One region of the Cytobacillus dafuensis genome, then DNA from elsewhere that is predicted to be linked to it. Evidence: riboswitches for the same ligand, from Rfam matches in the RefSeq annotation. Region 1 holds a riboswitch; each other region holds the start of a gene.
The links. A riboswitch is a leader RNA that binds a small molecule or an ion and turns the genes downstream of it on or off. The one in region 1 is predicted to bind S-adenosylmethionine.

Region 2: it holds a riboswitch for S-adenosylmethionine, as region 1 does, so the genes downstream of both, FSZ17_RS11820 (methionine biosynthesis PLP-dependent protein) here and metK (methionine adenosyltransferase) in region 1, are expected to answer to the same signal.
Region 3: it holds a riboswitch for S-adenosylmethionine, as region 1 does, so the genes downstream of both, FSZ17_RS19335 (methionine ABC transporter ATP-binding protein) here and metK (methionine adenosyltransferase) in region 1, are expected to answer to the same signal.

What each region holds. Positions count from the first base shown of each region.
Region 1 is NZ_CP042593.1:3,810,676-3,821,408, forward strand. It holds gene FSZ17_RS18170 (tetraprenyl-beta-curcumene synthase family protein) at 1-414, opposite strand, end outside; gene FSZ17_RS18175 (alpha/beta hydrolase) at 429-1,232, opposite strand; gene FSZ17_RS18180 (gamma carbonic anhydrase) at 1,444-1,965, shown strand; gene asnB (asparagine synthase (glutamine-hydrolyzing)) at 2,155-4,044, opposite strand; gene metK (methionine adenosyltransferase) at 4,529-5,728, opposite strand; SAM riboswitch class I at 6,095-6,209, opposite strand; gene FSZ17_RS18195 (thiol-disulfide oxidoreductase DCC family protein) at 6,302-6,676, opposite strand; gene pckA (phosphoenolpyruvate carboxykinase (ATP)) at 6,878-8,464, shown strand; gene FSZ17_RS18205 (hypothetical protein) at 8,520-9,473, opposite strand; gene FSZ17_RS18210 (RNA polymerase sigma factor) at 9,454-9,975, opposite strand; gene FSZ17_RS18215 (alpha/beta hydrolase family protein) at 10,198-10,733, opposite strand, start outside.
Region 2 is NZ_CP042593.1:2,489,492-2,500,224, reverse strand. It holds gene FSZ17_RS11830 (bifunctional homocysteine S-methyltransferase/methylenetetrahydrofolate reductase) at 1-1,505, opposite strand, end outside; gene metC (cystathionine beta-lyase) at 1,783-2,949, opposite strand; gene FSZ17_RS11820 (methionine biosynthesis PLP-dependent protein) at 2,946-4,058, opposite strand; SAM riboswitch class I at 4,200-4,314, opposite strand; gene sucA (2-oxoglutarate dehydrogenase E1 component) at 4,682-7,525, shown strand; gene odhB (2-oxoglutarate dehydrogenase complex dihydrolipoyllysine-residue succinyltransferase) at 7,527-8,768, shown strand; gene FSZ17_RS11805 (peptidoglycan D,D-transpeptidase FtsI family protein) at 9,300-10,733, shown strand, end outside.
Region 3 is NZ_CP042593.1:4,038,430-4,049,162, reverse strand. It holds gene gcvH (glycine cleavage system protein GcvH) at 32-415, shown strand; gene FSZ17_RS19360 (toprim domain-containing protein) at 720-1,076, shown strand; gene FSZ17_RS19355 (thioredoxin family protein) at 1,082-1,390, shown strand; gene FSZ17_RS19350 (MFS transporter) at 1,614-2,885, shown strand; gene FSZ17_RS19345 (hypothetical protein) at 3,076-3,408, shown strand; SAM riboswitch class I at 3,618-3,720, shown strand; gene FSZ17_RS19340 (O-acetylhomoserine aminocarboxypropyltransferase/cysteine synthase family protein) at 3,837-5,159, shown strand; SAM riboswitch class I at 5,296-5,403, shown strand; gene FSZ17_RS19335 (methionine ABC transporter ATP-binding protein) at 5,556-6,581, shown strand; gene FSZ17_RS19330 (methionine ABC transporter permease) at 6,574-7,242, shown strand; gene FSZ17_RS19325 (MetQ/NlpA family ABC transporter substrate-binding protein) at 7,257-8,102, shown strand; gene FSZ17_RS19320 (YuzK family famiily protein) at 8,376-8,579, shown strand; gene sufC (Fe-S cluster assembly ATPase SufC) at 8,969-9,754, shown strand; gene sufD (Fe-S cluster assembly protein SufD) at 9,772-10,733, shown strand, end outside.

The sequences.
Region 1 (10,733 bases):
AAGATCAGCTAAATAATTTCCATCATCCTGTTCACTTCTTAATCGATAATAATTTTTTGATGTGGCATCTATTGATAATGCATCTGTCATTGACTCATGTAGAGCAGCAAAATCCTCTGGATCTAATGAGGTGCTGCGATCACATAGATTATCTAAGTAATCACTGATGGTTTGGTAGGCAACAATAAATTTTATTGCCTTCCGATAATTATCTTTTGCCATTAATGCCATTATGCTTCCGCCTTCACAATGAAAGGTTTTATGCTTGATGCTTGCCAAAGCTTGTTTTTTAAGCTCTGGATCTGGAATCGCCTCTGCCCTTTTCCTCCAGAAATCTAATTCCTTATGTACGAGAGGCAATACTTTTCTATAAACTTTAGACATTAAACTGATTGGCATGGTAGGAACACCCATGAAACAACTCACTCCTAAACAATATAACCAATTGCCTTTAACTGGCTATTTACGAAATCCTTTGCATATTCAAATACTTCTTCCCTTTCAGGCTCATTAAATATTTCATGATAGCATTTTGGCCATTCTTTAAACCGTTTTTCTGAAAAAGGTGCAAAATTGAACCAGTCATTTACTGTTTTCTTATTAACAATTAAATCCTCTCCTCCTTGCATAACAAGCAGTGGGACATTCTGTATTTTTTCAAGTTCTTCAAAACCGAGCTTAATCGCAGCTATTAGCTCACGGTACCATCTAATCGACACTTTCGTCACATATAAAGTGTCATTCAAGTCAGCATCCCTAACATCTTGATTTCTAGTTGCCATATCAACCGTAAGCCCAGAATTCATTCTTAAGCTTGGGACAATCATGTTTAAGCCAAGAGAAAGCATATCAAGTATTTTGGAATGTCTCTTTATTAAACCAAGACAAGGTGAGGACAGAATAACTCCAGCTAATTTCAATCTTTCCTCTTGCAAAAGACGAATCGAAATCAAGCCTCCCATACTATGCCCTAACAGAAATACAGGAAGTTCAAATTTATAAGCTGCTTGTATCCAATCCTTCACTTCAAAAATATACTCATCAAATGAATCAATATGACCACGCCGTGATCTTGTTGTCATCCCTTGGCCCGGAAGATCGCCCATTATGACATGAAAGCCAGATAAACGCCATTTTTCAATTAGCCAACCATAGCGGCGATGGTGCTCCATTGCACCATGGACCATGACAATGACTGCTTTAGCTTCTCCTTCAGCTTCCCATTTCCACATCATCTATCCTCCTAACCATTTTGTTCAGCGCATTATTATTTTTAGCTCAATAAATTAAATTATAGCGTAGTTATATTATTACTTCACAGGATATACTCTTATTATTTTCTATTTAATTTAAATACTAATCATGAATTAGATAATAACTTGTTGAAATCTTCTATGTTAAAATCGAGTTAAACACTACCAACATTTAAAGGAGAAGAAAAAAATGATTTATCCATATAAAGAAAAGAATCCTCAAATATCCGAGTCAGCATTTATTGCCGATTATGCCACAGTTACAGGTGACGTTGTCATCGGAGATGAATCAAGTGTTTGGTTCAATACTGTGATTAGAGGGGATGTAGCCCCTACGATTATCGGCAATAAGGTTAATATCCAGGATAATTCAGTTCTTCATCAAAGTCCAAATAATCCACTCATACTCGAAGATGAGGTTACAGTCGGTCATCAAGTCATTTTACATAGCTGTGTCATTCGCCGTAAAGCATTAATTGGTATGGGTTCAATCATTCTTGACAATGCTGAAATCGGTGAAGGTGCTTTTATTGGAGCAGGCAGCCTTGTTCCACAAGGTAAAAAAATTCCGCCAAATACGCTCGCGTTTGGCAGACCTGCTAAAGTCATCCGAGAATTAACCTCAGAAGATATTATAGACATGGAAAGAATAAGCAGGGAATACGCTGAAAAAGGACAGTACTACAAATCATTGCAAAAAGAAAAGCAATAGAGCTATCTAACTATTGAGGAACGCTTGTAAAGGAAGCGTTCCTTTATCTTTGATGATCTCTTATGAAGACTGGTTTCGCTAATTATTCCCGATTTTAGGCTTCTTTACTTTCCAAAATTATTTTGATGTATTTTACCTAATAAAATGTTATCCCATTTCCATCATGGAAAAACTTTAAAAAGAATATTCTTAATGATTAGCTTCATTTAATAATATGGTTTCCAATTCTCTTGAATAATCTTTTTCAATAAAAACTGTGTACCACACCATAAACATTAACACCGTCCAAATTTTCCTGCTATTATCTACCTTGTCACAGCAGTGGTCATCAAGCAGCTTATATAAATGATCTTTTATAAACAAATGATCTGTGTTACTTTCGCGAATTGTTTGTTTTGCCCAATCATACATTTCATCTTTTAGCCAATATCGAATTGGGACAGGGAATCCAAGTTTTTTTCGATGTAAGACGTGATCTGGAACAATCCCTGCCATCGCTTTTCGTAAAATATATTTAGTTGTACCTTTCGCAACTTTAAGACTGCTTGGTATTTGAGAGGCAAGGTCAAATACTGCTTTATCTAAAAAAGGCACCCTAAGCTCAAGGGAATGAGCCATTGTCATTTTATCTGCTTTTAATAAAATATCTCCCCGCATCCACGTATGGATATCAATATACTGCATTCGGTTAATTGCATCATATTTAAGGCTTTCTTTATAATAAGGGGACGTAATGCTGGTGAAATGTATGCTTTTCTTATACCGCTTGTAGAACTTGCATTTCTCTAATTCTGAAAATATTTTTGCGTTTCCAATATATCTATCCTCTATAGGTGTAACCCCACGCTCAATAAAACTTTTTCCTTTCATTCCATCAGGCAGCATTTTTGTGATGGCACTCAAGAATTTTTTTATTAAGATAGGAAAATAATTAAAAATCTTTAGAGAGTGCACTTCATGATATATATTATAGCCGCCGAATAATTCGTCAGCTCCTTCGCCAGATAAAACTACCTTTACATGCTTCTTTGCTTCCTTCGCAACAAAATAAAGCGGGACACAAGCCGGATCTGCAAGGGGATCATCCATATGCCACATAATGTTTGGCAGCTCATTCATAAACTCTTCAGGTGTAATATTAATGCTGATATTATCAATTCCAAGCCAATCTGCAGTTCCCTTAGCGACATCCACCTCACTGAACCCATTTCGCTCAAATCCAACAGAAAAAGTTTTTATATTTGGATGATATTCTTTTGCGATCGAAGCAATAATAGTGGAATCGATGCCACCTGAAAGAAAGGATCCGATCGGGACATCACCTCGCATGTGCAATTTTACCGAGTCAAATAAAACAGCTCTTATTTCATGTATAAAAGCCGATTCTTGTTTCTGTACAGGCTGAAAAACAGCTTTCCAATAACGATTCAGTTCCATTGGAGAGCCGATTCTCTTCGTAAAATAATAACCTGGTTCAAGCTTTTTTATCCCATTCGTCATAGTATCCGGCTCTGGAACGAATTGATAGGTTAAGTAGTGCTGCAAGGAGCACTCATTCAACACATCATTACGAAGCTCAGCTAAAATGCTTTTCTTTTCAGAAGCAAAGAAGGTAACCTTCTCGCTTTCGTGATAGAAAAATGGTTTTATTCCGAATGGATCTCTCGCCCCAAACAGAATTTTCTCTTGCTTATCCCAGATAACAAATGCAAACATTCCTCTCAGCTTTTCCACTGTTTTTTCTTTTATTAAGCTATATAAAGCGATAATGACCTCTGTGTCAGAACTAGTTATAAATGTTAGCCCATTTTCTGTTAACTCTTTTCGCAATTCTACATAATTATAAATTTCCCCATTATAAATAATCCAATAGCGTTCGTTCTCATATGAAAGAGGCTGTTGCCCATGTTCAATATCAATAATACTTAATCGCCTAAACCCGAATTGAACATATTCATCGAAATAATAGCCTGCCTCATCAGGTCCGCGATGAATCATGAGATTATTCATTTGAAAAAGCAGCTGTTTATCCGTATCGCCTTGACCCTGATCCTGTACATATCCAATAAAGCCACACATTCTTTTTTCACCCATTCTAATTCTTTTTTTAGTCTATGTTAAACTTCCTTGTTGATTTCCGCTGCAGGCGTTCGCTTTCCGCGGGCGGTCGGGGAGCCTCCTCGTCGCTAACGCTCCTGCGGGGTCACCCCTGGACACGCATTTCCCACAGGACATTGAATAAGCTTTGAATAATCACCGCACGAAGGAAATGCGTTAGCATTTTCGAGGAGCTCACGCCTTCCGCTACAATCAACAACAAAATAGCATTTTCAATACTCAGCTTTAACACAGACTTTTTTTATGTATTTTTATAATAGATTTTTGAAGATGAATGGTGTCATGGTTGGATTCTTTGGTTAATTAAAGGTGAATGTAATAGCGGGAACTTTGTGAGGAATTGAGCAGTGTTTTTTCCTAATCATCTATTCAAATGCTTTCAATCATAAGACGAATAAAAAAAAGCGGAAGTTACATTTTGTATGTAACTCCCGCTTTTTTCTTATTATTTCAAAGCTTCTGCACGTAATGCATCTGCTTTATCTGTACGTTCCCAAGGAAGATCAATATCTGTGCGTCCGAAATGACCGTAAGCAGCAGTTTGCTTATAAATCGGACGGCGTAAGTTAAGCATATTAATGATACCAGCTGGGCGAAGATCGAAGTTTTTGCGAACTAGGTCAACAAGTACATCCTCTTCTACTTTGCCTGTTCCGAAAGTATCGACAGAAATAGATACCGGCTGTGCAACACCAATAGCGTAGGCAAGCTGAACTTCAACTTTATCAGCTAGACCAGCTGCTACGATATTTTTCGCAACGTAGCGGGCAGCATAAGCAGCAGAACGGTCAACCTTTGTAGGATCCTTACCAGAGAATGCGCCACCGCCATGACGAGCGTAACCGCCGTAAGTGTCAACGATGATTTTGCGGCCAGTTAAGCCAGCATCCCCTTGAGGTCCGCCAATAACGAAACGGCCTGTTGGGTTAATGAAGTATTTTGTATTCTCATCAATTAGTTCTTGTGGAACAACTGGGTTAATGACATGCTCTTTAAGATTTCGCTGAATTTGCTCTAAGCTAATTTCAGGGTGGTGCTGAGTAGAAATAACGATTGTATCAATACGAACAGGCTTGTTATTTTCATCATATTCAACCGTTACTTGAGTTTTTCCGTCAGGACGAAGATAAGGAAGAATCTCCTCTTTACGTACTTCTGTCAAGCGACGTGATAATTTATGTGCTAGAGAAATAGGAAGTGGCATAAGCTCTTTTGTTTCATTACAAGCATATCCGAACATTAAACCTTGGTCTCCAGCGCCAATTGCTTCGATTTCTTCATCACTCATTTTACCTTCACGAGCTTCTAAAGCTTGGTCCACTCCCATTGCAATATCTGCTGATTGCTCATCAATAGAAGTTAAAACCGCACAAGTTTCTGAATCAAAGCCGTATTTTGCACGAGTATAACCGATTTCTTTTACTGTTTCACGTACAATTTTTGGAATATCTACATATGTAGATGTAGTAATTTCACCTGCAACTAATACAAGTCCAGTTGTCACAGACGTTTCTGCAGCAACACGAGCATTCGCATCCTTCGCTAAAATTGCATCTAAAATTGCATCAGAAATTTGGTCACAAATTTTATCCGGATGACCTTCAGTAACTGATTCAGAAGTGAACAAACGACGTTTTGTTGACATTCTGATATTCCTCCTTATATATAAAATAATCGAGATTGCTTTTTGAGGATATTCAAAAAAGTCCGGGAAAAATAGCTGTCGAATTTCTTCGTCGCTCTGTCTCTCCGGTCCTCATGTATTAATTTCATACACTCCGGTCCTCGCGACTATCGCTCCTCGAACTTCTCGGCTCTTTTTGTTCTCCTTTTTGAACTTTTATTATCATCATAAGCAAACTCAGTTTGATACGGAACTCATTCCCTAAATAGTATGAAATAAATTTGGAGTTTTTATTAAGCGCTTTTTAAGTGCCTTCCATCAAAATGCAAAATAAAAAACCTTTCCATCCATGTGAAAAGGTTGAAGCAAATCGATTCGCGCCTTTCACTCTTATCGTTCAAGGAATCAATCCTTGCGTCAGGTTAGCACCTTTGCTATTAAAGAACATTAGCAGGTTGCTGGGCTTCATTGGGCCTGTCCCTCCGCCAGCTCGGGATAAGAGAGTATCCGTTCAAGGTTAAATCATAAGGAAATAATGAAAAAATGTCAATAAAATTCTTACGTTCATTTGGTGTTTTTTCAAATAGATGCGCATTATAATGAACAACTGCCATTATCACAATTTTTCCTAAGAATTTTATGTCTATTCTTTGCTATCCATTTATAGATAAAAGTTCCTAAAATCGACATTCCTGGGATATACAGAATAGCTCCAATAACCACCGTAGCAGGAAAAATCGTGAGCAAATACCTTACAGCATAAAAACCAGTAAGAACTTTTCTACCAGAAGTAATTATATGAAGTTCTGTACGTAAACTGTTATAATCAAACGGGATGGCCTGATCTCTTTTTTCGTATTCCTGCAACGAAACCCAGTCAACCTTATGAAGCCAATCAAATTTTTTAAAAATTCGTTTCGTTTCCTTGCATAAGGAGCATGTTTTATCGTACAATGCTATCGTTTTCATGTAATCATTCCTAATTTCAACATTAATACTTTAAAGTTTAACACATTTATCCTAATTTAATGTTTTCTTCAAAAAAGATATTAATACTGTGCAAGAGAAAAAAATTCATGAATAGTATAGACTAATCATCTTAATGTGTTATACTATTTATAATTGAAATCACTATCAAAATAATACTGTATAAAGGAAGGTATTTATCAGATGAATTCTGTTAGCATTCCGAATAAGTTAAACGCTTTATTAAAAGGAAATAATGTTCAGGTACAACTATCCGTTCCTCAGCTTGCGGAAAAGGTATTAAATCGTAAAGAAGGCTCACTTACATCAACCGGTGCTGTTTGTGCAACTACCGGAAAATATACAGGTCGTTCCCCTAAAGATAAATACATTGTAGAAGAAGCGTCTACGAAAGATAAAGTGGATTGGGGCAGTGTAAATCAACCCATTTCAGAAGAAGTTTTTTCTAACCTTTATGAGAAGGTATTAAACTACTTACAAGATAAAGATGAAGTGTTTGTCTTCAAAGGATTTGCAGGTGCTGATAAAAAACATCGCCTTCCAATTCAAGTTATTAATGAGTATGCATGGCATAACCTATTTGCACACCAAATGTTCATTCGTCCAACAGATGAAGAATTATTAGATCATCACGCAGAGTTTACTGTTATTTCTGCTCCAAACTTTAAAGCAGATCCAGCAGTTGATGGTACTGCTTCTGAAACATTTATTATTGTATCATTCGAACGCCGTACAGTACTAATTGGCGGAACAGAATATGCTGGAGAAATTAAGAAATCCATCTTCTCCGTTATGAACTATTTACTTCCGCAAAATGGTATTTTACCAATGCACTGTTCATCCAATGTAGGACTTGAAGGTGATGTTGCTTTATTCTTCGGTCTTTCTGGAACTGGTAAAACAACTTTATCAGCTGATCCAAATCGCCGCTTAATTGGTGATGATGAGCATGGCTGGTCACCAAATGGTGTATTTAATATCGAAGGCGGCTGCTATGCGAAGTGCATTAACTTAACTCGTGAGAAAGAACCACAAATTTTTGATGCCATCCGTTTTGGTTCAGTACTAGAAAATGTGGTTATTAATTCTGAGTCTCGTGTAGCCGATTATGATGATAACACACTTACAGAAAATACGCGTGCGGCATATCCGCTTCAAGCGATTGATAATATTGTTGACCCTAGCATCGCCGGTCATCCTAATACAATTGTATTCTTAACAGCTGATGCATTCGGAGTATTGCCTCCAATTGCAAAATTATCGAAAGAGCAAGCAATGTACCATTTCTTAAGCGGCTATACATCTAAGCTAGCTGGTACAGAGCGTGGAATTACTTCACCACAAGCAACATTCTCAACTTGCTTTGGTTCACCATTCCTACCGCTTCCTGCAACTGAGTATGCAGAAATGCTTGGTAAGAAAATCGACGAGCATAACGCAAAAGTATTCTTAGTGAATACAGGCTGGACTGGCGGCGAATACGGTGTTGGTAACCGCATGAAGCTTCCTTACACTCGTGCTATGATACAATCTGCTTTAGAAGGCGAACTAAATAATGTAGAGACAGTTAAAGATGAAATCTTTGGATTAAACATTCCTCTACATGTACCTGGTGTACCTGATGAAGTGCTTCAACCAAACAAAACATGGGCAGATCAATCTGCTTATGAAGCAAAGGCAAAAGAATTAGCTTCTAAGTTCCGTGAAAACTTTAAGAAATTCGCAAACGTCCCTGCTGAAATTGAAGAAAAGGGCGGACCGGTTGCTTAATATTTTATGATTGAAAAAGGGTGTCCGATTGGGCACCCTTTTCGTTTTTTTTACATTATGGTTCCGCTTTTTTAACCTCAACAATGGCTGAATGATCTAATATCTTCAACCGATATTTTCCGCTTTTCCTTAAGGTTAATTCACCTGTATACATTGATCCATTTTGCATTGTATCTGCTCTAATAAAATCCATTTTATCTTTGAAAATAAAAACCTCTTTCTTTTTATCCTCAAGATTAAATGACTCCACTTCAATTTGTTCAGGCAGATTAGAGCCAGTAATATCTAGAGAGACATCTTTGTAATGTCCAATTTGCAAATCTTCTTGTGATATTAAGAGCGTCGAATCTCCAACTTGTACATAGGGCTCTTTTACATAAATCGAAAACGTTGCATATTCCTTTCCTTCAAGCATGAATTTTAAATTCCAGTTGCCTGAATGAGGAAAAACCTTAAAACTTGTTACAGCATGTGCCGTGGCATCATATGGACTTGAACTCAATATAAGATTATTTGTCATTTCAAGCTCAAGGCCTGTATCAGTATGAATGCCTATGATTTGTAATTTTTTATTTAAAAGATTTTCCTTTTCCCCCCATAAAAAGATCAATAATTTGCCTACACCCCTATAATCCTCTGCAACCCATTCGGGAGGGCTTAAGATACTGACTTTATTAGGTATGCCAAAGTTATATTCTGCACGAGTTGGATTTCCGCTTTCATCTATTAAAGGAAAATGAACAGCACTGACTGCCATAGGAATTAAATTCCCGGGTTGATTGGCTTTTTCCCCTTTTAGATTTTCTAAAAGCAATATTGGTGCAATAATCAAAATAGCAAGTATGGCACAGATAGCCCCAGCTTTTCTCCAATAAAAGTTTACTTTTTTATTATTTTCCTTATTCGCTCTAATTGCCATCATCACTTTATCCCGCTGATCACCCGTTAATTCATAATCAGGGAAGTTTCGCATTTTCTCTAGCAGCTGTTTATCTGAAAGATGGGTCACCTTGCACAGCCTCCTTCATAAGAAAATTTAGCTTTTTTGTCGCGCGATAAAAGTTCACGTTTACTTTGTTTGTTGTCCATCCAAGCACCTCTGCTGTCTCCGCTGCTGAAAGCTCCGCAATCCCCCGAAGAAGCACGACATCCCGGTAATTTGCTTTTAATTGATTAATAGCTTTATATAATTGAACCAATTCCGATTTTTGGACGATGCTTTCATCTATTTGAATAGAATCTATGGTACTTTGCTTTAATAATTTTTCTTTTAGGTTTTTCCATGCTGTTCTTTTTCGATAGTAATCAATTGCTGAATTTCGAGCGATTGAAATAAGCCATGTTTTCGGATTAGAATCATATCTAAATCGTTCATAGGATAGATACGCTCTTAAAAAGGTGTCTTGCACAAGATCTTCGACATCTTTAGATCCCGTATAGTAAACGAGGTATCTTGTTATCTCTTTTTCGTAATGATAAAACCATTGTTCAATTTGCCGGCCAGCTTCCATTTTCTTTCCTCCTTTCTGTTATACATAAGACGGAATAGAAAAGTTTTAATTACAATATTTGAAAAATTTGATTCGAGGTATGTAAGAGGTGTTTATTTTCGAAAATTACGACTATTATTTCAGTTATAATTAAATGCACCTAAACAGATATTTAGGCGCATTATTATCATATTTTCTATCTGATATGTAATCATTGTCTGATTATTATCCATTACTACTTTTTTAATCACTTTGCGATTTCATCCAAGCAGTTAAATCTTTAACCACCCTTCGATTTATAGCGGGTGGAAAATAGTGTGTGAAGTTTTCAAAGTACCAGCTTTCTACTTTTTTATCAAGCGTTTTCAACCTTTTCTCAAGTCGGTATGCATGTTCTATTGAGACATTTTCATCCTTTTCACCGTGAATAATTAACGTCGGTGCCTGTATGTTTTCTAAGTAAAAAAGAGGAGTGCGATATTCATATCGCTCAGGAAATTTAGTTGGAGTGCCTCCAATAACCCGCTTCATCATCTTACGTAAATCGTGTCGTTCTACATAGGTAAGAAACATATCACTTACTCCGCCCCATGTGACAAGCGATTTCGCATCAGGAAATTGAATGGCTGTTAATAAAGACATAACCCCTCCTCTTGAAAAACCAAAAATATGTACACCCTTTATACGCGGATGTGATCGCAAAAGCATGTAGGCAGAAAAGGCGTCCTCTCTATCTTCTCCTGCAAAGTCCTCATTGCCCTCTCCCCCTTGATTCCCTC
Region 2 (10,733 bases), 1.3 Mb from region 1:
TCCTCTGAAAAAATAGGCTGGCTTATAAAGTAATCGGCGCCATATTCAATTTTTTTCTCAAGTCGCTGCACAGCTCTATCAAGTGATTTCACATTCGGATTAAAAGCAGCACCAACAGAAAAAGCTGTTTTTTCACCAAGATCTTTACCTGATATGGATAAACCTGCATTTAATTGTTTTATCATTTGGATTAATTCAAAGGAAGACATATCATAAACAGACGATGCCCCTGGAAAATCTCCAACTCTAGCTGGATCACCAGTGACAGCAAGAACATCATGAAGTCCAAGGGTATGCAGCCCCATTAAATGGGACTGCAATCCAATAATATTTCGATCTCTGCATGTAATATGGATCAATGGCCGTGTGCCTATTTCCTTTTTAATCCGATAACCAATTGCCGAATTGCAAATTCTTGGAGAAGCTAAAGAATTATCCGCGAGCGTAATCGCATCGATTCCAATATTTTCTAACGCTTTAGCCCCTTCGAAAAATTTATCTGTATTTAGTTTTTTGGGTGGGTCAAGTTCGACGATAATGGATGCTCGTTCTTTAACTATATCCTGCAAAGGAGGATCTTCTCGTAAGGTTGCAGATGAATTTGAAATAATTATCTTTTTACTATTCTTTACCTTCTTTTCAGTAATAGGAGGGAGTCCCTTTAATTCTTTTGCAAATGCACGAATATGATCAGGAGTTGTTCCGCAGCATCCACCAAGAAGTCGTACACCTTGATTCCGAAAGTCCCTTGCAGATTGCCTGAAATATTCAGAATCTCCTTCATAGTGAAATTTGCCATCTGTATAAGCAGGTATACTCGCATTTGGATAAGAGGATAAATAAGCTTGCTTTGGAAGAGGAATCCCTTCTAAAGTCAACAGCATATGGTGTGGGCCGAGTCTGCAATTTAACCCAACTACATCAGCCCCTAACTTTTCTAGGCGAGAAAGTGCTTCAGAAATTGGTGTTTGATCTTGGAGAATTCCAACCTCATGAAGAGAAACTTGGGCAATAATCGGCAAATCCGTTTCTTTTCTTGTAATAGCTAAGACATGTTCAAGCTCTTCAAGATCATAATAGGTTTCTAGCAAGATACCGTCTACACCTTCTAGCAAAAGGCAATAAAGCTGTTCTCTAAAGCTTCTCTTTATTTCCTCAATTGAAACAGTATTTGGCCTTATTCCTCTAATTCCACCTATTGTTCCTACAACATACGCGTCTTTTTTTATTGCATTTCTAGCATTTCTAACCGCATAGGTGTTAATCTCTTTCACCTGTTCTTCTAGTCCATATCTTTGCAATTTTAAGTAATTAGCAGCGTAAGTGTTGGTTTGAATCAAATTCGCGCCCGCAAGAATGTATGCTTCATGAATTTGTTGGATTTGTTCAGCATGGGAGAGATTCAAATTTTCGAAACAACTATCCGTTCCATAAGAGTAAAGAAGAGTTCCCATTGCACCATCAGCTATTAAAATTTCATCTTTCATTCTTTCTAGGAAACTCATTTCCATCCTCCTTAGCAATACGTTTTAAATGTAATAGATAAAGTGAAACTTCAATCAGTGGGGGTTTTCCTTCATTCCCCACTGATTGTTAGTTGAACCAATCACGCTCAAAACGCCACGTCCTGTGGCTTTCGCCTGACTAGGACATCCTGTCCGTCGTCGGGCTTTTACGGGCTGTTGATCCCCCACTTAGAAATTTATTCTTAACTCAACTTCTTGAAGTGGGGGTCTTACAGCCCGTTAATCTGCGATCAATTGAAACTTCAAAAATGGAGTTTTACACCTCGTTAATCAGTGATAAAGAAGATGTAAAATCACTGATTAAGTCATCGGGATTTTCCAATCCGACGGATAGACGGAGAAGTCCATCCGTAATTCCTCTGCTATGTCTTTCCTTTATTGTCATTGATGCATGAGACATTTTTGCAGGGTAGGAGAGGATTGATTCAACTGCTCCTAAGCTTACGGCAAATACAGGAATTTTTATGTTTGAAACAAACTCTTTAGCTGCCTGTTCGTTTTCAAGTTCAAATGAAATGACTGCACCAGGGCCATAAGCCTGTCTCATTTGGATTTGAAATTGCGGATGATCGGCAATTCCAGGGTAATATACTCGTTTAATTACTGGATTTTTTTGTAAAAACGATGTAAGTTTCCTTGCTGATTTCATAGATTGATCCATTCTGACATGTAATGTTTTCAGTCCACGCAGAACGAGCCATGCATCCTGGACTCCTAAAATTGCACCAAAAGAATTTTGTAAAAACCCTAGTTTTTTCGCTAGTTCAGTATTCTTTACAACTGCTAAACCTGCTACGACATCACTATGACCAGATAAAAATTTCGTTGCACTATGCAGTACTAAATCTGCTCCTAAAGTAAGGGGCCTTTGCAGGGCAGGCGTTAAAAAAGTGTTATCAACAAATGTTAATGCCTCATGCTCTTTTGCAATCGAAGAAATTGCTTTAATATCAGTAACCTTTAAAAGGGGATTGGAAGGTGTTTCTACATAAAACACCTTCGTATTTGGACGAACAGCCCTCTTTACAGCCTCTAAATCGGTCATGTCAACAAATGTGTACTCAATTCCATATCGTGAAAGAACCTTCGTGACGAATCGGAATGTCCCGCCGTACACATCTTCCGTAATGATTACATGATCACCTTGTGATAATAGGAGGAAGGCAGTGGAGATGGCTGCCATCCCCGAGGAAAAAGCGAATCCATGTGTTCCTTCCTCTAACTCCGCAATAACAGATTCAAGTGCCTCACGTGTAGGATTTAAACTTCGGCCATAATCGTATTTGCCAAATGTATTGAAATCGCTCTGATGAAAGGTGGAGGCATGTTGTATGGCTACGCTAACCGCACCTGTTAATGGATCAAACTTATGCTGATTATGTAGAAGCTTTGTTTCAAATGAATAGTCATTTGCATCACTCATATCGCCACCCCCTCCATGACTTTGGCAAATGCAATTTCTAAATCATGAATAATATCTTCTGTATTTTCTATTCCTACTGAAAATCGTAATAATCGGTTACATACTCCAGTTTCAATTCTAATATCCTTTGGTATATCAGCATGAGTCTGGGTAGCAGGATAGGTAATAAAGCTCTCAGCTCCTCCAAGACTTTCAGCAAATGAAATAAGGTTAAGGCTTTGCAAAAATTGATTTATCCATTCTTCATTTTTGATCCGAAAAGATATCATTCCTCCACGTCCTGGGTAGAGGACATCCGTAACTGCATCATGACTTGATAAATAGTCTACAATTTTCTGTGCATTTCTTTCATGTCGCTCCATTCGGAGGGCAAGAGTTTTCATCCCTCTCATAAGCAACCAAGAATCGAAGGGACTAAGCACCGCACCTGTCGCATTGTGATAAAGTGTAAGCTGCTCACATAAATCCTTTCCCTTAGCAACAATCAAGCCCGCCAATACGTCATTATGTCCGCCTATGTATTTGGTTGCGCTGTGGATAACAATGTCTGCTCCTAATTTCAAAGGCTGTTGTAAAATAGGTGTATAAAAAGTGTTATCAACAATAAGTAATAAATTATGCTTTTTAGCGAACGAAGCTACTTCTGAAATATTCGTTTGCTCCATTAATGGATTTGTAGGCGTTTCAATGAATATCGCTTTTGTCTGAGAAGAAATTTCCTTAGTAAGAACCTCTTCAGAGAAAGTTCGAATATATTTGCACTGCAGCCCCCATTTTTTGAAGCCTTGTTCAAAGAGTCTATATGTACCACCATAAAGATCTTTTGACACGATAAATTCATCACCGGATTGAAAAAGTGAGAGGAGGGTATGTATAGCAGCCATTCCAGAGCTGCATGCAAAACCTTGATCACCTTCTTCAAGCTCCGCAATTGCTTTTTCCAATAAAGCCCTTGTCGGATTACCAGTACGGATATAATCGAATCCAGTTGACTGACCAATCCCTTCATGGCGATAGGCAGTTGAAAAATATACAGGAGGATTAACAGACCCTGTAGCCGTTTCACTTCGATTGCCGATTTGTGCAAGTATTGTATCAACCTTACGCATCATGAACACTCCTTAATCAAATGAGTATTTTTTGCATTGAATTTCACTTTAATAGGTTAGTAAACTTAGTTTTTTTATAGATAAAAAATAAAAAAAGCCCTCTTATAAGAAGAAGACTTTTCAAAAGAAACAGCGCCATTCTTCTTATCTTTCAAGTTTTAAAAAAACTTGCAGGAATTAGCACCTTTTCAATCATATGTGATTGATGGTTGCTGAGGCGTCACTGGGCCTTACCCTCGACCTCTCTTGATAAGAAATTCGTATTCAATTTTTTTAAACTTTACACTATTACATTCTGAAAAGTCAATCCCTTCTGATAACTATTTTTTCTATACGAATTATAGAGGCAAAAATTGTAAGCGAAGAAGAGATAAAAGTTTATTGTCTAAATATTGTAATTATTTTATCAGAATAAGTTTTTTGTTTTTACATATACGAGGGAAATTTACACTATATGTATGTTTAAAACCTTTGAATTAGTCACTTTATCGTGATAAAATTGCATTGGAAATTATTTATCCCTGAAAAATAATATTATTCTTTTAATTTACATTTTATAGTTTTTTTGGGAGAGGTTAATGAGGAAATAGGTTTTTTCCAATACAGTGATGGAGGTTTTTTTCATGAAAAAGCCATTGAATGGTGAGAGGCCTTTTGATGAAGGTTTTTATGGCCCGAACCTTGGCTATGTCATCGAGTTATATGAAAATTATTTACAAAATCCAGAATCAGTAGATCCAGATATGAGAGCCTATTTTGATACAACTGGTTCACCAATTGATGTAAAAGCGAGCTCTCCAAAAGCAGAAGCTAGCGTCTCATATACATCAGCTAATCAATTAGAAAAAACACTGGCTGTTATCCGTCTGGCAGATAATATTCGATCTTACGGTCACCGAGCTGCAGATATATATCCATTAAAGGATCATAAACCTGAAAAAAATCTTTTTGAGCTTTCTCAGTACGGTTTAACAGAGGAGGATCTTCATTCACTTCCTGCAGGTGTAATCTGTAAGGATGCGCCTATTCCTCTAAAAACTTGCTATGATGCAATTGAATATTTAAAAAGTGTATACATGGATACGATCGCTTATGAATTTCATCATGTATATGATGAAAACGAAAAAGACTGGCTTCGCAGAAAAGTTGAAACAAGCAGTCTAAAACCTAAATTAAAAACGGAAGAAAAAACGAAAGTACTTAAGAGACTTACTGAAGTAGAGGAATTTGAAAAATTCATTCACCGAACATTTGTAGGACAAAAGAGATTTTCCATTGAAGGTCTTGACACGTTAGTTCCTTTGCTTGATGAAATTGTTACTGAATCCGTTACGAATGGGACAAAGACAATCAATATTGGTATGGCTCACCGTGGACGTCTAAATGTCCTAGCCCATGTTCTTGGGAAGCCATATGAAATGATTTTTGCTGAATTTCAGCATGCACCAAATAAGGAGCTAGTTCCTTCAGAGGGTTCAATTGGCATTAGTTATGGATGGACAGGGGATGTAAAATACCATCTAGGTTTAGATAAAAAAATTATAGCTGAAAACACAACCATTGCCCGTCTAACGCTAGCGAATAATCCAAGTCATTTAGAATTTGTTGGCCCAGTTGTAGAAGGATATACACGTGCTGCTCAGGATAAGCGTTCAGAAAAAGGATATCCAGCAGTTGATTATCGTTCTGCACTTTCAATTATCATCCATGGAGATGCTGCATTTCCAGGTCAAGGAGTTGTGGCAGAAACTCTCAATCTTGGGCAGTTAACAGGCTATAATACTGGCGGCTCCATTCATATTATTTCGAACAATACGATTGGATTTACAACTGAATCACGTGACTCACGATCAACCAGGTATTCAAGTGACCTAGCAAAAGGGTATGAAATACCTATATTACATGTGAATGCAGATGATCCGGAAGCTTGTTTGGCAGCCGCAAGATTGGCATGTGAATATAGAGAAAAATTTCAAAAGGACTTCTTAATTGATCTTATCGGATACCGTCGTTTTGGTCATAATGAAATGGATGAGCCAATGACAACGAATCCTTTGATGTATAAAATTATCCATACCCATGCAACAGTCAAGGAACTTTATAGTCAAAAGCTAGTAAGTGAATCAGCAGTTACTAAGGAAGCCGTTGCACAATTGGAAGAAGACGTAATTGTTAAGCTAAAAGCTGCCTATGAAAAGGTTCCTGATAAGAAAATTGATATCGAATCAATGAATACGCCAGAAATAGTAGAAAAAGGTCTTCCAAACTTAAATACTGCTGTCCCTTTTGAAACTTTGAAAGAAATTAATCAAGATCTATTAGCGTTCCCAGAAAAATACATTATTTTCAATAAGCTTGAAAAAATATTGAAGAGAAGACTGGACGCATTAGATGGTGATGGGAAAATCGACTGGGGACATGCTGAAACATTGGCATTTGCCTCTATTCTAAAGGATGGAACACCGATTCGTTTGACAGGTCAGGATTCCGAGAGGGGAACTTTTGCCCATCGAAATATCGTTTTGCATGATAATGAAACTGGAAAATCATTTTCACCGCTTCATTTATTACCATCAGCGAAAGCATCATTTGCGATTCATAATAGCCCACTATCTGAAACTTCTGTTCTCGGATTTGAATACGGCTATAATGTTTTTGCACCTGAAACACTAGTGCTTTGGGAAGCGCAATTTGGAGATTTTGCCAACTCTACTCAAGTCATATTTGATCAGTTTATCGCTGCTGGACGTGCAAAATGGGGACAAAAATCTGGACTTGTTATGCTGCTGCCACATGGCTATGAAGGACAAGGACCAGAACATTCAAGTGCTCGATTAGAGAGATTTTTATCATTAGCTGCTGAAAATAACTGGACCGTCGCCAACTTAACATCATCTGCTCAATATTTTCATATTTTACGCAGACAGGCAGCCATTTTGAATCGTGAAGAGGTGCGACCACTAGTCATTATGTCGCCGAAAAGTTTATTACGTCATCCTCTTGTTTCTTCAAGTGGCCTTCAATTAAGTGAAGGAGAATTCCAGCCTGTACTCGAGCAGTCATTACTTGGTAAGGATGTTGAAAAAGTAACACGTATCGTCTTGGCAAGTGGAAAAATGGCCATTGATTTAGCAGATAGTCTAAAAAGTATTGAAAATAAAGAATGGTTCCATATATTAAGAGTAGAAGAAATTTATCCATTCCCGATGAATACCATTGAAGAAATATTTAACCGTTATCCAAACTTGAAAGAAATCGTATGGGTTCAGGAAGAACCAAAAAATATGGGTGCATGGTTCTTTGTAGAGCCGAGATTAAAAGCAATTACAAAAGATGGCGTTGAAGTAAATTATGTAGGAAGACGTCGCCGTTCTAGTCCTTCAGAGGGGGACCCGGTTATTCATAAGATAGAACAGGCCCGCATTATTGAAGAAGCATTAACTCGTAAACATGAAGGAGGAAAATAAGGTGGCTGAAATTAAAGTACCTGAGCTTGCAGAATCGATTACAGAAGGAACAATTGCACAATGGTTAAAGAAACCAGGTGAATTTGTTAATAAAGGTGATTATGTTGTTGAATTAGAGACAGATAAAGTTAATGTTGAAATTATCTCTGATTTTTCAGGAGTATTAAAAGAAGTTAGATTCCAAGAAGGAGATAATGTCAATGTAGGCGAAACGATCGCTGTAGTTGATGAAAACGGTGAAGCGACTGGAGCTTCTGCTCAAGCTGAACCAGTACAAGAAGAAAAAGCGCAAGCTCCTGATGAAACAGTGAAACAGCCTGAGCAAAACGCAGCACTTCAAGTAGAAAACAACGAAACACAACGCCCAATTGCTTCACCAGCTGCTAGAAAAATGGCTCGAGAAAAAGGTATTGATTTAACACAAATTCCAACCGTTGATCCGCTTGGAAGAGTTCGTGCCCAAGATGTATCTTCCTTTAACCCGCAGCAGAAATCGGTACCAGCACCAGCACCGAAAGCTGCAGTACTGCAAGAATCTGGTAAGCCAGTAGAGCGCATTCGTATGACGCGCCGCCGCCAAACAATCGCTAACCGTCTTGTTGAAGTTCAGCATACAGCTGCAATGCTTACTACTTTTAATGAGGTCGATATGACCAATGTCATGAATCTTCGCAAAAAGCGCAAGGATCAATTCTTTGAAGAAAACGATGTAAAATTAGGCTTTATGTCCTTTTTTACAAAAGCCGTTGTTGCAGCCTTAAAGAAAAACCCGCTACTTAATGCTGAGATTCAAGGTGACGAAATTATTTTGAAAAAGTATTATGATATTGGTGTTGCTGTCTCCACTAATGAAGGCCTTGTTGTCCCTGTTGTTCGAGATGCCGACCGCAAAAACTTTGCAGAAATTGAAAAAGATATTATGGATCTTGCAGGAAAAGCAAGAAATAACAAGCTATCTCTTCAAGACCTTCAAGGTGGTTCATTTACAATTACAAATGGCGGTACATTTGGATCGTTACTTTCTACACCGATTCTGAATGGGCCACAAGTTGGAATCTTAGGTATGCATGCGATTAATCTTCGCCCTGTTGCAATTGATGCGGAAAGAATGGAGAATCGTCCAATGATGTATATTGCTCTTTCTTACGATCACAGGATCGTCGATGGAAAAGAAGCAGTAACCTTCCTAAAACGAGTAAAAGAATTAATTGAAGACCCTGAATCATTACTTTTTGAAGCTTAATTAATAGTACAGCTGTTTATTAAAGTTTCTCATCAAATGTATATTTTGCCATAGAAAAACTGCACTTCCAATTGTCAGTTGTGTCTAACAATTGGGGTGCAGTTCATTATTAAAAAGACGTTTAAAATAAATAATGTTGTCATGTAACAAGTTCGATTCAGAAAGTGCTATAAAATTTTGATTTTACAATAGGATAAGCCCTCTTATTTTGAAAGAAGATTAATCAAAATAAGAGGGCTATTTTTTTATTTCATTCATTTAAATAAAATAGTTTGATTATAACTTAATACAAGCTTTGAATTAGCAGCATTTCTATTATCTTTTAATACTTAAAACATCAGAAATTTTACCCCCTCAATCTGTTTTTCACTTTTTCAAATCTACATTAAGTGCTCATGTATAGGTTAGCAAACTCGTGCTTTTTTGATGTAACAATTTCTATATATAGAAATATTTAGTAATTTCTTATAGAATGAGATAAGGAAGAAACAAGTTAACTTTTTTTCAAAGGAGGGAGGGGGTCGATTGAAATTGAATAAAAAGAAAGAGAAAAAAAAGTCACATATTCCATTCCGCTTAAACCTTTTATTTTTGATAGTGTTTATATCGTTTTCTGTATTGATTCTTCGATTAGGTGTTGTTCAAATTGTGTATGGAGACGATTATAAACGGGAGATTGAACGAACAGAGGATGTAACCGTCAATAATCCTGTACCAAGGGGAAAGATGTATGATCGGACAGGAAAGGTGATTGTTGAAAACATTCCGCAAAATGCTATTACCTATACAAAGAACGCAGGAGTTAAGCAAGATGATATGCTTAAAGTAGCAAATAAGCTTGCTAAGCTCATAGAAAAGGATATTGATAAGGTTCAAGAGGGAGATAAAAGAGATTTCTGGATTATGAAAAATCAGAAACGAGCAGATAAAAAGGTTTCTGAAAAAGAAATTGATAAATTGAAGGAAAATTTTGAGGGAAAAGAATTAGACAAGAAAATTTACCGGTTAAAACGTGATCGCATTACTGAGGAAGAATTGAATGAGCTCACTGCAGAGGATTTAGAAGTTCTTGCCATATATAGAGAGTTTTCAACTGGATATGCCTTGACACCTCAAATTGTAAAAAATAGAGATGTAACGCCTGAAGAATATGCATTTGTAAGTGAAAATCTTAAGTTTCTTCCTGGTGTTGATACGACAACAGATTGGGAAAGATACTATCCTTTTGAATCAACATTAAGGTCTGTTCTTGGCAAGGTGACAGAATCTGATGAAGGTTTACCTGCTGAGCAGCTGGAGTATTTTTTAGCAAGGGATTACAGTCGAAATGATCGGGTAGGAAAGAGCTATATTGAACAGCAATACGAAGAGGTTCTGCACGGCCAAAAAGCAAAAGTCAAAAATGTAACGGATAAAGCAGGCAAGGTTCTTGAAACGATTCCGATCACAGATGGAAAAAGAGGTCAGGATCTTGTACTAAGTATTGACATGGAGTTACAACAAGCAACAGAAAAGATTATTGAAGAAGAGTTAAAGAAAGCAAAAAATATTAGTGGTACTTCATTGCTGGATCGCGCCAATGTTGTTATTATGGATCCACGCACAGGAGAGGTACTTACAATGGCAGGCAGACAAATTGTTAAAGATAAGGAAACAGGCCAAGAAGTAATGCAGGATGATGCACTTGGCAATATTTCAATGGCATATAACGTCGGTTCAGCAGTTAAGGGAGCGACGATCATGACGGGGTATAATACTGGGGCAATCAAGCCAGGTGATAGATATGTAGACACTCCGATGATAATTCATCAAACACCTGTGAAAAAGTCATGGAAACCCCTTGGTGTTGTTAATGATCTTGATGCACTAAAAAGGTCCTCGAACGTTTATATGTTTCACATAGCTATTAACATTGGAGATGGTAAGTACATACCTAATGGCACCTTACCATTAAATCTTGAATAT
Region 3 (10,733 bases), 230 kb from region 1:
CAAATATCATAAAAATTGGAGGCGTTTAAAAATGAACACACCTAAAGAACTACGTTATTCAGAAGAGCATGAGTGGGTAAAAACAGAAGGCGAGCAAGTTCGTATTGGTATCACTGATTTCGCTCAATCTGAGCTAGGAGATATCGTATTTGTTGAGCTTCCAGAGGTAGGAGACGAAATTAAAGCGGACGAGCCTTTCGGTAGCGTTGAATCCGTTAAAACTGTATCTGAGCTTTATGCACCAGTTAGTGGGAAAGTTGTCGCTATTAATGAAGATTTAAACGATAATCCTGAGTTTGTTAACGAATCACCATATGAAAAAGCTTGGATGATCGTTGTTGAGCTATCTGATGCTAGTGAAGTAGACAAACTGATGACTGCTGAACAATATGAAGAAATGGTAAAAGAAGATTAATTCAATATCTAGTAGCTGGGTAAGAAAGTAGATTTCCCTAGCACATGAGAAGACATGGAAAGGGAGCTATCACAATTATGGTAGCTCCCTTTTCAATAGTTTTAGAACGTTAGATGAGATTTTTCATCCATTGCTTTATAGGTGTGGCTAACATGAGGCAAACTAATTAATAATGGTTAAATGGCAGGATATCCACACCATTATCAAGAATAATGAATATGGTAAGGTAAGAAAATCTCCATATTTGAATGTTTATCCACCCATAGTTGATCGGAAAAATTACAACTCAGTTCAGGTGATTAGGATGAATGATGAGCTAACGGAAAAAGTAATCATTGTAGAGGGAACAACAGATAAGAGAAAAGTTCAGGCGATTGTCAGAGAGCCGGTAGATATTATCTGTACAAATGGTACAATTGGCATCACGAAGCTAGATGAACTAATAGATATGCTATATGATAAAGATGTTTTTATACTAGTGGATGCAGACGCAGCAGGTGAAAAGCTGCGAAAGCAGTTTAAGAAGGAATTCCCAGAGGCAGAGCATCTTTATATAGACCGGATGTATAGGGAGGTTGCTACTGCACCTGAACATCATATAGCATCTGTATTACTTGGAGCTAATATTGATGTTTATACGGAGTTTTTAGATAAAGGATGATATGATTGCAGGAATGGTCTCGGGAAGAAATTGAAGCATTCATTAACGACAAAAAAACTGGCTTACTTTACCTTTACACGCCTCTATGCGGTACTTGTCAGGTAGCTGGTAAAATGTTAATGATCATTAAGGAACTAATGTCAGATTTGTCGATAGGGAAGTCGGATTTGAATTATATATCTGATATCGCTGATCAATGGGAAGTTGAAAGTGTCCCTTGTCTTTTGATTTTTAAGGAAGGCAGGCTTGATGAAAAAATGTATGCCTTTCATTCCGTTCCCTACTTATTAGAAAAAATAAAAAAAACCATCTAAAAAAATGTCAGGTGAAATCGCTTGGCATTTTTTATTTTTTCTAGCTTTAGTGCCTACCCTGACATAAAGGACCAGTAGTGTCGACAATGCGGCAAGATAAGGAAAGCTTTGTAAGACCAAAAGTGAAGGTTTTTTTTCAGAATTCTCTACTTATTTATTTACAAGTGCTTCCAAAAGCAGTTATTATATTTAGGGATGCGAAATAGTTACAAGGAGAAAAACAATGGCATTTTATAAAGAATGGGCAACTCAAATTCGCGGATATAACCATAATATTAAGCAAGCCATTTTTGCAAATATTTTTACACAAATTGGGTTAGGAATCTTTATGGTGATTTATAATTTTTATATTCGGGAGCTTGGCTTTTCTGAGAAGATAAATGGGCAAGTGATCTCTATGACAGCATTAGCAACTGCAATAATCCTAATTCCCGCTGGTATTTTAAGTGATCGAATAGGGAGAAAAAAAGCAATGCTGTTTGGGACAGCAGCTTCAGGACTTGTTCTTTTATTTAGAGGTGTTATCGAGTCCCAATCCCTTTTGCTTCTCTTTGCCTTTTTTACAGGATTGACGATTGCTTTTGTTCAAGTTTCTGGAATACCTTGGCTAGCAGAAAATTCAAAACCGGAGCAAAGAGTCCATTTATTTAGTATCCATTTTGCAGTCATGACTGGGGCAAATGTTATAGGTAACCTGAGCGGAGGTATTTTCACGGATATTTTTTCGATGTTCACAACAACACTAAATAGTATTCGATTTACTCTTCTCATTGGGGGGATTATCTTTCTTATCGGGTTAATACCAGTTATACGATTTAAGGATCCGCCTAAAAAAGCGAAGAAGAACCAAGACATAAATAAAAAATCACCAATAAAGATTTTTAGTAATAATAAAAATATCAAAGTCATTCTTCTATTCGCATTTGCCCAGCTTATGATAGGGATTGGAGCTGGATTAGTCATTCCTTATCTTAATTTATATTTTGCAGATCGTTTTTCTGCAACTAATTCTATGATAGGATTTATCATATCCATGGGGCAAGCTGCAACAGCAGTCGCTATGATTATTGGTCCAATGGTTGTGCGTAAAGTCGGTGAGGTTAAAGCGGTAGTCATTCTTCAATTAACGTCACTTCCTTTTCTTCTCCTAACCGCTTATACAGAAAATTTATGGCTTGCAGCACTTGGGTTTTTATTCCGACAAGCACTCATGAATGCTGGTAATCCAATTCAAATAACACTTATGATGTCTAAAGTTGATGATTCTATGAAAGGGCTGGCCAACTCGGTTAATCAAATGGTTTTTAATTTAGGCTGGGCAGTTATGGGACCTGTATCAACTGGAATTGTAGTTAAATACGGAGCTTATTGGGGATATGCACTTGTGTTTTCTATTACTGCTGCACTATACTTAGTCGGCTCTAGTTATTTTTATATTGTTTTTAGGAACTATAATAAGACAAAAAAGGCTGCAACAGCAGCAAAAACATTTTGAATTTTATGGGAATATGACATATTTCTTGGGAAATGAAGGACAATGCTGAAAATCGTCGAGGCATTGTCTTTTTTTGCTCTGGGGTTGTCGAATGAAAAATGGAGGAGTGATTTCCTTCGATGTAGAAGTATAGAATATGAATATTGATTACTTCTAATAAAGTAAGCTTGTAACAAACTGAGGTGTAAAAATGGTTGAATTAGCAACGGCATTTATAGAAGAGGTAAAATCAAATGGACATATAAATCAATTGCTAAGGGGCAATGCTTTTTCAATCTGTATTAAGTCTGAGATTGAAGAGATACCCTTACTCTTTCGTGATGGTGAAATTACCGTACACTTTCCCGATCCTGATCAAATCTATGATGCAATCATTACAGGACCAAAAGAAAGGATTTATTCGATATTAACAGGACAAGAGAAATTAAGAGATGCGATCACTGGAAGTGGAATCACTGTTAAAGCTACATTTCGAAAAGTACTATTTTTAGAATCACTCTTTTTCTTATGTAAGGTTCGTTAGAAAATATGGTTTTAAAAAAGGTATACCTCCATAAGAAAGGCTTCGACAGTATATTCATCGCACGACTAAAAGTGAGAGCATATGCTATTTATGAGGTTGAATGAGGCGCTTGTGCTTTTTTATCAGAAATTTCAAAATTAATATTGACTGCTTATTGTTCGTATGTTAGTATCTCTTTAATAACTTAAGTGAGTAAGTAAAACTGAATATTCTTATCAAGAGAGGTGGAGGGACTGGCCCTACGAAGCCCGGCAACCGGTACATTACACGGTGCTAATTCCAGCAGAGCATTCATGCTCTGGAAGATAAGAAGAGATGATACCAACCCTCTTCTTGTGAAGAGGGTTTTTTCAACTCTTCTTTTAAGTAGTAAAAGCAGCATAAGCAAAAAAATGATTCAATGCACGAAAAGAAAAGGAGAGATAAATATGACAGAGAAGCAAAAAAACTATCGATTAGAAACACTTGGCGTACATGGCGGTCTGCAGCCAGACCCTGTAACTGGTGCAAGAGCTGTTCCGATTTACCAGAATAATGCTTACCAATTTAAAAACACAGAGCATGCAGCCAATCTATTTGGATTGAAGGAGCCTGGTTATATCTATACTCGTATTCACAATCCAACCGTGACTGTATTTGAGGAAAGGGTTGCATTATTAGAGGGTGGAGTTGGTGCATTAGCGGTAGCCAGTGGTATGGCTGCTATTACATTAGCCATTCTAAATATTGCTCAAGCTGGGGATGAAGTTGTTGCAGCATCAAATCTTTATGGTGGGACGTATAATCTTTTTGCTGTTACACTACCTAAGTACGGCATCCAAGTAAAATTTGTTGACCCAGAAAATCCTGAAAACTTTCGAAAAGCGATTAATGAGAAAACAAAAGCTGTTTTTGCAGAAACAATTGGAAATCCAAGTCTTAAAGTATTAGATATTGAAAAAGTAGCAGAAATAGCACATGAGAATGGTGTACCATTGATTGTTGATAATACTTTTGCAACGCCATATTTATGCAGACCAATTGAACATGGCGCAGATATAGTGATTCATTCTGCTACGAAATGGCTGTTGGGAAATGGAACAGCATTAGGAGGAATCATTGTAGACGGGGGGAAATTTAATTGGAATTCGCCTAAGTTCCCTGGGTTTACAGAGCCTGATCCAAGCTATCATAATCTAGTCTACAGTGAAGCGCTTGGTCCTGTTGCTTATATTATAAAAGCGAGAGTTCAGCTTCTTAGAGATTTAGGGCCTGCATTAAGTCCACAAAATGCATTCCAATTCACACTTGGTCTCGAAACCCTGCATGTAAGAATGAAAGAGCATATTGCCAATACAAAGAAAGTGGTTGAATATTTAGAAGCGCATCCAGCCGTTAATTGGGTCCTATATCCAGGAAGTGATAATCATCCAGATAAAGCATTAGCAGATAAATATTTACCAAAGGGAGCAGGATCTGTTGTCGTATTTGGTATTGCAGGTGGAAGAGAAGCGGGAGCAAAGTTCATTAATAATCTTGAACTTTGGGCGCATGTGGCTAATGTAGGGGATGCTAAAAGCTTAGTAATTCACCCTGCCAGCACGACACATCAGCAATTAGATTCTGAAGGGTTAAAAGCAGCTGGCGTTTCAGAAGACTTAGTTCGACTATCAATTGGAATCGAAAACGCCGATGATCTAATAGAAGATTTAGAACAGGCAATTGAGGCCGCAACTGGTACAGTATCGTTCATAACAACTACATCGTTATAGATAGATAATTTGTGATAAAAGGAATGTAAATTCCAAAAAATTACCGTTGACCCCTCTTCATATCCGTGATACGATATCATTCATAAATGAGAAATGCTTAATTAATGTACAGTGTTAATTGAATATAGATGCTATGCTCTTATCAAGAGAGGTGGAGGGATGTGCCCGATGAAACCCGGCAACCGTCATTTAATGAAATGGTGCCAATTCACACAAAGCTATTTATAGCTTTGGGAGATGAGAGAAAGGATATGATTACCCATGCCTTTCTGCTCATGTCAGAAGGGCATTTTCTTTTTTAAAGAATAAGTACTTATATTCTAAAGGTAAAATACAAAAGTAAAGTTTAATTTCTCATTACCATGAAAAATGGGTTATGAAGAGGGTGAAGCATAAATGATTTCAATCAAAAATGTACAGAAAATTTTTCCTTCTAAGCAGGGCCAAGTAAAGGCAGTCGATGAAGTTAATTTAGACATTAATGAAGGTGAAATATTTGGAATTATCGGCTATAGCGGGGCTGGAAAAAGTACATTAATTCGGATGTTGAATGGACTTGAAATCCCATCAAGTGGGAACGTCGTTGTTGCTAATAATGAAGTATCACTTATAAAGGGAAAAAGCTTAAGAAAAGCTCGCCAGGAAATAAGCATGATCTTCCAGCATTTTAATTTACTTTGGTCACGGACAGTACGTGAGAATATCGCCTTTCCCCTTGAAATTGCTGGTGTGCCGAAAGGGGAAAGATTAAAACGTGTCGATGAATTAATAAAGCTTGTTGGCCTCGAAGGAAGAGAGGATGCCTATCCGTCGCAGCTAAGCGGAGGTCAAAAACAAAGAGTCGGGATTGCAAGAGCATTGGCAAACAATCCAAAAGTATTATTATGTGATGAAGCCACATCGGCATTAGACCCTGAAACGACGAATGCCATCCTTGAATTATTAGTCGATATCAATAAACGATTAGGGTTAACGATTGTCCTTATTACTCATGAGATGCATGTAATCCGCAAGATATGTCATAGAGTTGCGGTAATGGAAAACGGGAAGATTGTTGAAATGGGTCCAGTAATGGAAGTGTTTAAAAACCCTAAAGCACAAATTACTAAGCGCTTCGTCCATCAAGTGACAGAATCTGAGGAAACGAAGGAAACAATACAACAAATTCTTGAATCTTATCCACATGGTCAAATCGTCCAATTGAGCTTTGTCGGCGAAGCAGTTGAACAGCCGCTTATGACCAATCTTATTCGGGATTTCAATATTACAGTAAATATTCTTCATGGGAATATTTCTCATACACAAACTGGTTCATTTGGAACATTGTTTATCCATTTAGATGGTGATGATTCTGAGATTACAAGGGCGATTGATTTCATCCATTCCAAGCAAGTAGGCGTGGAGGTGATTTCGAATGATTAATAGCTGGTTTCCAAATGTTAATTGGGAAAAGATGTGGGAAGCAACAACTGAAACACTTTATATGACAAGCATTTCGGTTATTGCAACATTTATTCTTGGCATCATTTTAGGATTATTATTGTTTTTAACTTCTAAAGGGAATATTTGGGAGAATAACGTCATTAACAAAGTAATAAGTGCTTTTGTTAACATCTTTAGGTCCATTCCCTTCTTAATCTTAATTGTCCTTTTAATTCCTTTTACGATGTTCTTACTAGGAACAATGATAGGAGAAGATGCGGCTCTGCCTGCATTAATTATCGGGGCGGCGCCATTCTATGCACGGATGGTAGAAATCGGATTGAGGGAAATTGATAAAGGTGTAATTGAAGCGGCAAAATCAATGGGGGCAAAGACAAGTACGATTATCTTTAAAGTACTTTTACCTGAATCGATGCCTGCGCTTATTTCAGGGATTACAGTAACAGCAATTGCTTTAGTCGGTTATACAGCTATGGCTGGTGTGATTGGGGCAGGCGGCCTAGGGAATCTCGCCTATCTCGAAGGGTTTCAAAGAACTAGAAATGATGTAACTCTTATGGCGACGATCATCATTCTTATTATTGTATTTATTATTCAATTTATTGGCGATTTTATTACAAATAAATTAGATAAACGATAAGGAGTGTTAGTGGGATGAAGAAGAAATGGCTATTATTCGTATTAACTTTTACAGTAGCACTAGTTCTTGCAGCATGCGGAACAAAAGAGGAAAATAATGGTGGCAGTGCAAGTGATTCAGGTAAAGAAGATACAACATTAAAAGTTGGTGCTTCCAATGTGCCACATGCTGAAATTCTTGAAGAAGCAAAACCATTATTAAAAGAAAAAGGCATTGATTTAGAAATTATCCCATTTCAAGATTATGTTCTTCCAAACAAAGCGTTAGAATCAAAAGAATTAGATGCAAACTTTTTTCAACATATTCCATATCTGGAACTTCAAATCAAGGAAAATGGATATGATTTCGTTAATGCAGGATCCATTCATATTGAGCCAATGGGTGTGTACTCTAAAAAATATAAAAGCTTAAGCGAATTACCGGATGGGGCACATATTATTATTAGTAACTCTGTAGCTGACCATGGTCGTGTATTAGCAATTCTAGAAGCTGAAGGTCTTATCAAGTTAAAAGAAGGTGTAGATAAATCAGCTGCAACTTTAGAGGATATTGCTGAAAATCCAAAAAATATTAAATTTGATACTGAATATGAGCCATCGTTATTACCGCAAATATATAATAACAATGAGGGCGATGCGGTTGTCATTAACTCAAACTATGCTATTGATGCGGGTCTGAATCCATTAAAAGATTCAATTGCTATTGAAGGAAGTGAGTCACCTTACGTTAATATTGTTGCCGTTCGTAAAGGTGATGAAAATAGTGAAAAGATCAAAGCTTTAATAGAAGTACTACACTCTGAAGATATAAAAAACTTTATTCTTGATAAATATAAAGGTGCAGTTGTTCCTGCATTCTAATTTAATGAAAACTCGCCAATAGGCGAGTTTTTTTAAATTTTAGGCATTGTTTAATAACGCTTACCATACAGGAATTATTGCATCAATTTATTTCTTAAAAAAATTTTTATACTTTCTTTCTTACGAATTCTCACAATATTTAAAGCATAATAAAGATGTAAGCGTTTTAATCAGTTTTCATCCACTTATTATGATGTTTTTTTTCCTATTTTCACCTTTGTAATTCATTTCAGTTCGGTGTAAAATCTTAACGTAAAAAAAAAATCCGAACTGATGAAAGGATTGGTTTTTATCAACCAGCTGCAATTAAATTACACACACGATATGGAAAAAGCTATGCGTGGATCCCATGGTGTTGGGTATGCATTGTATAGTCAAAAACACGAAGTAAGAATGAAAGTAGAAAAAAAGCGTCAAGAAGACTATATAAAAAGCAAGCAGATGGTTGCTGATTTCGAGAGAAAAATTCACTCATAAAAAATGAACCTATAATATAAGGAAGAAAAGGGGACTCAGCTAAGTGCTGATCTCCTTTTTTTCAACTAATAAGAAAATTAAAGATTATTAACGTACTAAAGTAAAGTGTGTATTTAAAATATCTGTTTCTTGATAATTCCCTCTTCATACATGATATTAATGGGCAAGGTTAAAATAAATAAGGTGAATTTTATGGGGTTTAATAATCAAAAAAAACTATAAATACATATACCTCTAGTTTCCACTACGAATGACTTGTTAAATAAGTGAAAGAGAGTTGCTAACACTTTTAATTTGTTATAAGATTGTAATGAGAATAAAATGAGAATAGAGGGTTGCGGCTAACTGCCGTAAGATAAAATCTTCTTTTATTGATGGAGGGTATAGTAATGGCAGGTTCAAAATTATCAATTAATGATCTTCATGTTGAAATTGAAGGCAAAGAAATATTAAAAGGTGTTAACCTAGAAATAAAAGGTGGAGAAATCCATGCAATCATGGGACCAAACGGTACAGGTAAATCAACACTTTCATCTTCAATTATGGGTCATCCTAAATATGAAGTAACTAAAGGAAGCGTTACCCTTGATGGTGACGATGTACTGGAAATGGAAGTTGACGAGCGTGCACGTGCAGGTCTATTCCTAGCTATGCAATATCCAAGTGAAATTAGCGGGGTAACAAATGCAGACTTTTTACGTTCAGCGATCAATAGCCGCCAAGAGGAAGGCAATGAGATCTCATTAATGAAGTTTATCCGTAAAATGGACAGCAAAATGGATTTCCTTGAGATGGATCAGGATATGGCACAACGTTATTTAAATGAAGGATTCTCAGGTGGAGAGAAAAAGCGTAATGAAATTCTGCAGCTTATGATGCTTGAACCTAAGATTGCGATTCTTGATGAAATCGATTCGGGTCTTGATATCGATGCATTAAAGGTTGTTTCCAAAGGAATCAATGAAATGCGTGGTGAAGATTTTGGATGCTTAATCATCACTCACTACCAACGTCTTCTAAACTACATCACTCCTGACTTTGTACATGTTATGATGCAAGGACGTATTGTAAAATCAGGCGGCCCTGAGCTTGCACAGCGTCTTGAGTCAGAAGGTTATGACTGGATTAAGAAAGAGCTAGGTATTGAAGACGAAACAGTTGGTCAAGAAGCGTAATTGTTAGGGGGATCATTATGTCAACAGAAACAAAATTACCATTTGACAAGGAATATATTCGTTCCTTTTCAAAAGATATGGGTGAACCGGCTTGGTTGACAGAGTTTCGTTTACAAGCTCTTGAAATCTCTGAAAACTTGCCGATGCCTAAGCCTGATAAAACAAATATCAAAAATTGGAACTTAACACAGTTCAATCAGCATATTGTAGCCAGTGAGGATTTCTCATCATTAAATGAGCTTCCTGAAGAAGTTAAAACATTAATCAATCTTGAGGCTACTGAACAGAATTTATATATTCAGCGCAATAACAGACCAACTTATTTAGCAGTTTCTAAAGAGCTTCAGGAAAATGGAGTTATTTTCACTGATATCTTTACTGCTGCTAGAGAGCACAGCGATTTACTCCAAAAGTATTTTATGACTAGAGGAGTAAAAGCAGATGAACATAAGTTAACGGCATTACATGCTGCTTTAGTAAATGGTGGAGCTTTCTTATATATTCCAAAAAATGTAGAAGTTAGCGAGCCAATTCAAGCTATCTATCTTCATGATAATCAAAACGCAACTCTTTTCAATCATGTGATTGTCGTTGCTGAAGATAATAGTTCAGTCACATACGTAGAGAACTATGTTTCAACAATGGATTCTGCGAACGGAGTTTTTAATATTGTAACGGAAGTATTAGCAGGTCCAGGTTCAAAAGTCCAATATGGAGCAGTTGATACGCTTGCTAAAGGTCTTACTGGTTATGTAAATCGCCGGGGTATTGCTGACAGAGATGCTCGTATTGAATGGGCTCTAGGCTTAATGAACAATAGCAACACGATTTATGAAAATGTGACAAACCTAATGGGTGACGGATCATTTGGAGATTCGAAAACGGTTGTTGTTGGAAATGGCGAGCAAACACAAAATTTCACAACTAGTATTGTACATTTTGGTAAGAGCTCAGAAGGCTATATCCTTAAGCATGGAGT